Linked DNA regions of Alloalcanivorax dieselolei B5. The protein of the gene in region 1 binds, or shares a complex with, the protein of each later gene. Links are inferred from orthologs where the notes say so. Each region holds a gene or a part of one and is shown on either strand. Other genes may lie near its edges. The genes, in order: dnaN, B5T_RS13465 and dinB.

Region 1 (2,977 bases):
CAGCACCGCTGTTTTCAACGGTGGCACGTCCCAAATGGTCCGCGTCCACCGCCGTGATCAATGTCTGATGGTTCCCCATGGTCAGAAAGCGCAACAGGGTATCCCGATGAGTCTGATCCAGCTCAGAGCCCAGATCATCCACAAGGAGAGTACAGACCTTGTTTGCTTCCGAGATCATGGGGAGCTGAGAGAGCACCAGGGCATAAGACAAAATCTTTGCTTGCCCACGGGAGACACGATCCCGGGCCACCACACCATCTTTCGTGATTCTGACATCCGCCCGATGGAAGCCCGCGTGTGTGAAACCTCGACGTCGGTCCTCTTCCTCGGTTCGAATCAGCGCCTGGAGATAGTCTTCACCAGGGCGCAAACCGTTATGCAGTTCCAGATTAACTTTCAGATCAGGAGACAGCATCTCCAGGATCTTTCGCCATTCTGTTTTCAAGCGAGCCAGATACGGTCTACGCAACCCTTCAATAGTAGCAGAACTAGCCGCCAGTTTCTGGTCCCAATAACGCAGCTCCTTTTGTGATGCTTTCCCTGCACGAAGCAGCGCATTTCGCTGCTTGAGTAGGGAGTTGGCTTCCTTCCAAGCCGCCAAAAAAGAATGTTCCACGTGGAACATTCCCCAATCCAGGAATCGTCGACGTACAGAAGAAGCACCAAATATCAAATCCACGGACTGCGGGTGCAACGCCAATACAGGGAGAAGGGTGGCCACATCACTCAATGCCGAGGGAGTCTGGCCATTGAGCTTTAATGACTCTATGCCGGATAAGGCTCTTCTCACCCCCAGCCTGTCCTGCTTTCCGGATGGCTGATCAACCACGGCAAACAAGGTGGCGGAGGACGCGCCATCTCGAACCAGGCGAGACAGCCGCCCCCCTCGAAAAGACCGCCCGCCACTACCAATAAAGTAGATGGCCTCCAACAAGCTGGTCTTGCCGCTGCCATTGGCGCCGAAAATGAGATTCAACCCCGAAGAGGGGGAAAAATCCGCCTGATGGTAATTCCGGAAGTCTGAGAGACGGAGTTCGGTGAGCATAAGGAGGGAGGAGGGTAAGGGCCTCGGAAGTGCTCGAGGCCCTGGGACCGCCGCTGATCAGAGGCGCATCGGCATAACGACGTAAATCGCCGCTTTGTCTTCCGGGTCGGTGATCAGGGCACTGCTGTTACTGTCCCCTAACTCCAGATCCGCCTGAGGGCCATTCAGTGTGGCCAACACATCCAGCAGATAGCTGACATTGAAACCGATCTCCAGCGGAGAGCCGTTGAAGTCAACGGACACTTCCTCTTCCGCTTCCTCCTGCTCCGGGTTGTTCGCCACCACTCTCAAGCTACCCTCGGACAACTGCACCCGAACCCCCCGATATTTTTCATTGGAGAGAATCGCCACACGGGCCATGGCCTGCCGCAGAGTCTCGCGATCCGCAAGAATCCGGCGCTGACCGTCTTTCGGGATGACCCGCTCGTACTCAGGGAACTTGCCGTCCACCAACTTGGAGGTAAAAGTGATAGCACCAGCGACGATGCGAACATGATTGCGGCCCAGGGTCAGACGCACCATCTCACCAGCGTCCGCCAGAATACGAGACAACTCCATAACCCCTTTACGCGGAAGAATCACTGAGGCTTCCTGATCCGGGCCTTCCAGCTCCGCATCGCACAAAGCCAGACGGTGGCCGTCGGTGGCCACCGCGCGTAATGCTCCGGGGCGCAGTTCGAACAACATACCGTTCAGGTAATAACGCACATCCTGCTGCGCCATGGAAAAGGCAGTGCGATCAATTAAGCCGCGCAAAACACCCGGCGCGATGTCAAATCCAGACGCGGCCTTATCCTCTTCCTGGCTGGGAAACTCGGATGCCGGCAAAGTAGACAGAGAAAATCGGCTGCGGCCGGATTTCACCAGCATTCGCTCGCCATCCACCTCAAAACGGATCTCCGCTTCCGCCGGTAAACTTTTGACAATATCAACCAACTTGCGAGCAGGGACCGTAGTCTCACCGCTCTGGTTTTCCCCCTCCAGCGGCAGGCGAGCCACCAGCTCCAATTCCAGGTCGGTGCCCGTCAGTGCCAGCCAGCCATCGCTGACTTCCACCAGCACATTGGAGAGCACGGGCAGCGTCTGCCGCTTCTCAACTACCGCCGCTACCTGCTGCAGCGGCTTAAGCACCTGTTCACGGTTGATCGAAAATTTCATGTCCCTTTCCCGTCATCGATGAGCCGACCCCAGCGCCGTCAAGACGTGAGAGTTCTCAGCAAATTTTGGTAATCTTCCTCAATTTCGGGGCTAGTTTCCCGAAGTTCATTCACTTTTCGACAAGCATGCAACACCGTGGTGTGATCACGCCCGCCAAAACTGGCGCCAATCTCCGGCAAACTGTGGCTGGTCAATTCCTTCGACAACGCCATGGCGACCTGCCTTGGCCGCGCCACCGAGCGGGTGCGGCGTGGCGAGTGCAGATCCGGAATCTTGATCTTGTAATACTCCGCCACGGTGCGCTGAATGTTATCGATACTGATCTGCCGCGCCTGCAGCGCAATCAGATCCTTCAAGGCTTCCTTGATCAAACCGATATCAATCTGCGCCCCGGTAAACCGCACATGGGCAATAACCCGGCGCAGGGCCCCTTCCAGTTCCCGCACATTGGAACGAATGCGCTGGGCGATAAAGAAGGCCGCGTCGTTAGGTAGCTCGATACGGGCTTCTTCCGCCTTCTTCTTCAAGATCGCCACCCGGGTTTCCAACTCCGGCGGCTCCAGGGGCTGTGACAATCCCCAGCCGAACCGGCTCTTGAGGCGTTCTTCCAGGCCATCCACTTCCTTGGGAAATTTATCGCAAGTCAGAATAATCTGCTGCCCATTCTCCAACAGAGCGTTGAAGGTATGGAAGAACTCTTCCTGGGACTGCTCCTTCCCAGCAAAAAACTGAATATCATCGATCAAGAGCGCATCCACGGATCGGTAGAACCGC
Region 2 (3,152 bases), 3.0 Mb from region 1 along the record:
CGACGGTTTCACGCAGCGCTTCCGCGTTGCGGAAAGTGACGATACCGGAAATGGAGATGTAAAAACCCAGCTCGATGGCCTGCTCCGCCATGTCGCGGTCCTCGGTGAAGCAGTGCAGGACGCCCCGCACCCGCCCTTCCCCATGCTCGCGCAGCAGCGCCAGGGTATCGTCCTTGGCGCCGCGGGTGTGTACCACCAGCGGCAGACCGGTGTCGCGGGCGGCGCGGATATGCTCAACGAAACGCTTTTGCTGCCACTCCCGTTGCTCCTTGGCGTAGAAGTAGTCCAGACCGGTTTCGCCGATGCCCACCACCCTGGGATGGTCCGCCAGGCCGATCAGTTCCGCCGCGTCCGGTTCATGCACGTCCTTGTAGAGCGGGTGCACACCGACGGTGGCGAACACCTCCGGCTGGGTTTCAGCCATCTCCCGCACCCGTGGAAAGGTCTCCAGATCGACACCGATGCACAGCATGGTGCCCACGCCGTCGGCGCGGGTGGCGGCCATGAGGGCCTGAAAATCACCTTGGTAGGCGTCCAGATTGAGGCGGTCCAGGTGGCAATGGGAGTCCACCAGATCAAGGGTCTCCGTAGACATGAAACACTCCGTATTGAACTGCGGGCATTCTACATGAAACGGGATCCCGGGTGCCGGACGACAGGCGCTACATCGTATGCGTGGGCCGGTCCGATTGCAGCGAGCCGGCGAGGTGATTTTCTATGGTGCGCCGGGCGGTATCGTCCTGGTCGGAGAACTGCACGCCAATGCCGGCACTGCGGTTGCCCTGGGCGCCTCGTGGCGTGATCCAGACCACCCGGCCGGCAACCGGTATTTTCTCCGGCTCATCCATGATGCTGAGCAGGAGAAAGATCTCCTCCCCCAGTTGATAGGCTTTCTCGGTCGGCACGAACAAACCGCCGTTGCCGATAAACGGCATGTAAGCGGCGTACAGCGCCGCCTTGTCCTTGATACTCAGTGAAAGAATGCCACTACGGCCCCCCGGCATCTTCATGCCACCCCCCTGTCGCGGTACTGCTTGTGATTGTTGTGCATGCCAATTCCGTGGGCGATTACTGCAAGGCGGCGTCCACGCCCACCAGCACCAGCATCCATTGCTCCATGAGCAATTCCTTGTTCGGGTTGGCGCCGGCCAGGATCTGCCGGCGGCCTTCCTGAATCCGTTGGGTGGCGCGCATCAACCGCGCCACCGGAACGGTATCGGCCAGCTGCCGCAGCAGCGGCTCCAGTTGCGCATCGCCTTCGCCGGCGGGTATGGCCGCGCCCCCAAGCGCCGCCAACCGCGTCGCCCGGGCCAACCAACCATACAATATCCGCGCCATGGTGTCCGGCTCGAACGCCGCCAGGGCCTGCGCCCCCTGGGCCGGAGACAGACGCCCCTGGGCCACTCGCAATACCTGCTCGGCGAGACGACGGCGATCACTGAACCAGTCCGCGTCCTGCAGCACCAGCGCTTTCAAAGGCGCGCCCTGGGCCGCGTCCAGTAATGCCGGTGCCACCTCCCCGACCTGTGGCGTCAACCAGGAGAGCGCCTGATCGGCGGCGGGCACCGGCAACAACCGTTGCTGGCAACGGCTGCGCACGGTGGGCAGCAGCAGGCTGGGCTGATGGCTGACCAGAATCAGGGTCATGCCCGGTCCCGGCTCTTCCAGAGTCTTGAGCAGCGCGTTCTGCGCACTGCGGTTGAGCGCTTCCGCCGGGGACAACAGCGCCAGCCGCCCGCCGCCGAACTGGGCGGTGCGGGAGCAGAACTCCACCAGGCGCCGCACCTGATCGATCTTGATCGCGCGGCTGCCTCCTTCCGGTGTCAGCACGTGCATGTCCGGGTGGGTACCGGCGGTACTCAGATGGCACGCCTCGCACTGGCCACAGGCCACGCCGGCGCTGGGTTGCCGGCACAACAGCGTCTGCATCAACGACTGCGCCAGCCGGTATTTGCCGATGCCTTCGGGACCGGCCAGCAACAGGGCATGGGGTAAACGCTCACGCTGGTGCTGATCCAGCAGCCGCGCCATCTCCTCCTGATGCCAGGGACAGGGTACCTGTACCGGCGCTTTGCTCATGCCTCCTCCGTAATCGCGTCCACCCAGGCGCCCAGGCGCTGGCGCACCTGCTCCAGCGGCCGGGTGGCGTCCACCTGCACGAATCGGCCGGGTTCATTGCGGGCCCGCTGCAAATAGCAGTCACGCACCCGCTGGAAAAAGTCACGGCTCTCCTGCTCGATGCGATCCAGCTCTCCCCGTTTGCCGGCGCGGGCCAGCCCCACTTCCACCGGCACGTCGAACAGCAGGGTGTAATCCGGCGCCACCCCGGCCAGCACCAGCCGTTCAAGGATGGCAATGGCATCGTGGTCCAGGCCACGCCCGGCGCCCTGGTAAGCCCAGGTGGCGTCCATGAAACGATCGCACAACACCCATTCGCCACGGGCCAGGGCGGGCCGGATCAGAGCGTCCAGGTGCTGGGCACGGGCGGCGAACACCAACAGCAATTCGGTGGTATCGGCCATCGGCTCCTCGCTGGGCGCCAGCAGCACCTGACGGATGCGCTCCGCCAGTTCGGTGCCGCCGGGCTCCCGGGTGACACGCACCGTCTTGCCGCGCTGACGCAGGCGTTCAGCCACCCATTCCAGGTTGACGCTTTTGCCGGCGCCCTCACCGCCCTCAAGCGTGATGAAGCGGCCGCTCACGGTGCCGCTCCCGGGCTTGAGCGGTAATCATCACGCCGGTTGAGCTGGTATTGGCGTACCGCGCGCCGGTGCTCCGCCAGCGTATTGGAGAAGGTGTGGCTGCCGTCGCCACGGGCGACGAAGTACAACGCCTTGGTCTGTTGCGGATGCACGGCGGCGAAAATGGCATCGCGGCCAGGCATGGCGATGGGCGTCGGCGGCAATCCGGTGATCACATAGGTGTTGTAAGGGGTGGGTTCACGCAAATCAGCCCGGCCAATGCGGCCGGCGTAGCGCTCGCCCATGCCATAGATCACGGTGGGGTCGGTTTGCAGCCGCATTCCCAGGCGCAAACGATTGACGAACACACCGGCGATCTGGCCGCGTTCCTTGGCTACACCGGTTTCCCGTTCCACGATAGAGGCCATGATCAATGCCTGGTAAGGGTCGTCATAGGGCAGCTTATCATCA
Region 3 (3,004 bases), 3.7 Mb from region 1 along the record:
GGGAGCAGGAAGCCGTGGCTCTGATCCTCCGGCAGATCCAGTTCCATATCCAGGTCCGCCAGCAGAAAGGTCTCTTCGTAATCCATGCCTTCGAAGGGCAGGCCGAGCAATTCCCGCACCCGGGAATGGGCGCCGTCCGCGCCCACCAGGATCTCTGCTTCCACTTCGGTGACTTGCTCGCCAACACGGACCCGGGCCCGCACCCCGGCGCCATCCTGTGAGCAGTCGAGCAGTTCGGCGTCGCGCCACAGTTCCCCGCCAAGGCTACGGAAACGTTCCTCCAGCACCGCTTCCACCTGTGACTGCGGGCAGCTGAGCAGGGCCGGCTCCGGCGTGTCCAGGGCGGTGAAATCCAGATGCAGCAGGGGCCCTTTCTCGCCATGGAGATTCACTGCCCGAATCGGACGGCTGCGTTCACGCAGGGTTTGCAGTACCCCCATGGCGTCGAGGAATTCCAGGGTGCGGGCGTGCAGCCCCAGCGCCCTGGACCAGGGCCGGCGTTGCGGCAGGCGGTCGATGATGCGGCAGGGAATGCCGCCGCGCAGCAAATTGACGCCCAGGGTCAGGCCGGTGGGGCCGGCGCCGACGATCAGTACTTTGGCTTGACGTGATCCCGTGATCATGAATGCGATGCTACAATCGGTGTATGAAAAGCCGTCATGCGCGGCCGGCTCCCCGGAACAGATGCGACGGCGGCCCCGCCGTCGAGGATGCCCGTGCAACCCGCCACCGGCACCGCGACGAAATGTATCACATCCAGGGCCGCCCGCGCGTCGCGGTCCGCCCATTCCTGCCCCCGGAAGCGTCATGAGCCGCAAAATCATCCACGTTGATTGCGACTGCTTCTACGCCGCGGTGGAAGTCCGCGACGAGCCGCGCCTGCGCGGCCGGCCAGTGGCGGTGGGCGGCGATCCCCAGCGCCGGGGTGTTATCGCCACATGCAATTATCCGGCCCGGGACTTCGGCGTGCGCTCGGCGATGTCCTCCGCCCAGGCCCTGCGTTTGTGTCCGGAGCTGGTCATACTGCGCCCGGACTTTGACAAATACCGCCGGGTCTCCGCGCAGATTCAGGACATTTTTCGAACCTTTACTCCGATTATCGAGCCGCTGTCCCTGGACGAGGCCTTCCTGGACGTGAGCGAGAGCCCGTTGCACAGCAACAGTGCCACGCGTATCGCCGAGGCCATCCGCCAGCGGGTACGCGACAACGTCGGCATCACCGTGTCCGCCGGCGTGGCGCCGAACAAGTTTCTCGCCAAGGTGGCCAGCGATTGGCGCAAACCGGACGGCCTGTTCGTGATCGCGCCGGATCAGGTCTCGGCGTTCGTGGCGGCGTTGCCGGTCACCCGCATCTTCGGCGTCGGCCGGGTCACCGCGGAGAAAATGGCGCTGCAGGGCATCCGCACCTGCGCCGATCTGCAGCCTCTGAGCCGGCTGGAACTGGCTCAGCAGTTTGGCAGCTTTGGCGAGCGCCTGTATCACCTGTGCCGGGGCGAGGACGACCGGCCGGTGCAGACCAGCCGGCGGCGCAAATCGGTCAGCGTGGAGGAGACCTACCACCAGGACCTGACCCATTTCAGCGACTGGCTGCGGGAACTGGCGGCACTGATGCCCCGTCTGGAGCAGCGCCTGGACCGTCTCGACAGCCACTATCTGGTGCAGGGCCTGACGGTGAAAGTGCGTTACAACGACTTCCGCATCGTCAGCGCCGACCACACCGAAACCGCCCTGGACAAAGCCGTGTTCGAGCACTTGCTGCGGCAACTGTGGGAGCGGCATTCGGCCCCGGTGCGCCTGCTCGGCATCGGCGCCCGCCTGCGTGATCTGAAGTCTCCGCAACAACCGGACCTGTTCCCGGAGGAGAGGGAACGGGCGTTGCGGGAGAAGCGGCAGTGAAACGCTACGACACCCAAGAGTAACAACGCCGCTGTAGGAGCTTGCCCTGCAAGCGAATTCTTTAAGCAAGGCTCAATTCGCTTGCAGGGCAAGCTCCTACAGTGGACTTGTAGCTGGTCAGGAACCTTGATTCCCCCATCACCAGCCCTCAGATTAGGGGTCTGAACCCCTGGAGCAAGGAACCGCCCTGAATGACCGTCATTAACGCGGCCACCGCCACGCGGCCGGCCACAGTGTCCACTATCGTCGCCCCGGAAGGCAGCCTGGAAGTACTCAGCCAGCAGGAGGTGGAACGTCTGCGTGATACCTCGTCACGGGGGCTGCATGATCTGCTGCGCCGCTGCGCGCTGGCGGTGCTCAACGCCGGCACTCCCACCGACGACAGCCGCCAGGTGCTGGAAACCTACGCGGATTTCGATATCCAGGTGATGCAGGAAGACCGCGGCCTGATGCTCAAGCTGGACAACGCACCGGCCGGTGCTTTCGTCGATGGCCGCATGATCCGTGGTATCCGCGAGCATCTCTCGGCGGTACTGCGCGACATTGTCTACGTGGCCAACGAGATTCACACCGGCGGCCGTTTCGATCTGAACAGCACCGACGGCATCAGCAACGCGGTATTTCATATCCTGCGCAATGCCGGCGTGCTGCACGCCGGCGAGACCCCCAATCTGGTGGTGTGCTGGGGCGGCCATTCGATCTCCCGGGAAGAGTACGACTACAGCAAGAGCGTGGGCTATCAATTGGGGCTGCGCCATCTGGACATCTGCACCGGTTGCGGCCCTGGCGCCATGAAAGGCCCGATGAAGGGTGCCCATGTGGCCCACGCCAAACAGCGCCGTCGTAATGGCCGCTATCTGGGGATTTCCGAGCCCGGCATTATCGCCGCCGAAGCCCCCAACCCCATCGTCAATGAACTGGTGATCATGCCGGACATCGAGAAGCGTCTGGAGGCGTTCGTGCGGGTCGCCCACGCCATCATCGTTTTTCCCGGCGGTGTCGGCACCACCGAGGAGATTCTTTATCTGCTCGGCGTCCTGCTGCATCCGGCCAACCAGCATCTTCCGGTTCCCGTGGTCTTCACCGGGCCGGCGGACAGCGCCGAGTA

The links.
Region 2: the proteins of dnaN (region 1) and B5T_RS13465 are in contact, whole or in part, in a cryo-EM structure (PDB 8GIZ), measured with the Escherichia coli proteins. The link is inferred for Alloalcanivorax dieselolei B5 from one-to-one orthologs.
Region 3: the proteins of dnaN (region 1) and dinB are in contact, whole or in part, in a solved structure (PDB 1OK7), measured with the Escherichia coli proteins. The link is inferred for Alloalcanivorax dieselolei B5 from one-to-one orthologs.

Annotation. Positions count from the first base shown.
Region 1 is NC_018691.1:762-3,738, reverse strand. What follows is about bases 154-2,977. They hold dnaN (DNA polymerase III subunit beta), read right to left. Parts: upstream 2,204-2,977; coding sequence 1,103-2,203; downstream 154-1,102. Other genes in these bases: dnaA (chromosomal replication initiator protein DnaA), read right to left, coding at 2,242-2,977; recF (DNA replication/repair protein RecF), read right to left, coding at 154-1,045. In the rest of the region: more of recF, read right to left, coding at 1-153. UniProt on the Escherichia coli protein: Confers DNA tethering and processivity to DNA polymerases and other proteins. Acts as a clamp, forming a ring around DNA (a reaction catalyzed by the clamp-loading complex) which diffuses in an ATP-independent manner freely and bidirectionally along dsDNA.
Region 2 is NC_018691.1:3,029,759-3,032,910, forward strand. Bases 75-3,073 are described here. They hold B5T_RS13465 (DNA polymerase III subunit delta'), read right to left. Parts: upstream 2,080-3,073; coding sequence 1,069-2,079; downstream 75-1,068. Other genes in these bases: B5T_RS13455 (TatD family hydrolase), read right to left, coding at 75-595; B5T_RS13460 (PilZ domain-containing protein), read right to left, coding at 663-1,010; tmk (dTMP kinase), read right to left, coding at 2,076-2,702; mltG (endolytic transglycosylase MltG), read right to left, coding at 2,699-3,073. In the rest of the region: more of B5T_RS13455, read right to left, coding at 1-74; more of mltG, read right to left, coding at 3,074-3,152. UniProt on the Escherichia coli protein: Part of the beta sliding clamp loading complex, which hydrolyzes ATP to load the beta clamp onto primed DNA to form the DNA replication pre-initiation complex.
Region 3 is NC_018691.1:3,725,578-3,728,581, forward strand. Bases 1-2,851 are described here. They hold dinB (DNA polymerase IV), read left to right. Parts: upstream 1-807; coding sequence 808-1,896; downstream 1,897-2,851. Other genes in these bases: B5T_RS16510 (FAD-dependent monooxygenase), read right to left, coding at 1-623; ppnN (nucleotide 5'-monophosphate nucleosidase PpnN), read left to right, coding at 2,088-2,851. Also shown: more of ppnN, read left to right, coding at 2,852-3,004. UniProt on the Escherichia coli protein: Poorly processive, error-prone DNA polymerase involved in translesion repair and untargeted mutagenesis. Copies undamaged DNA at stalled replication forks, which arise in vivo from mismatched or misaligned primer ends.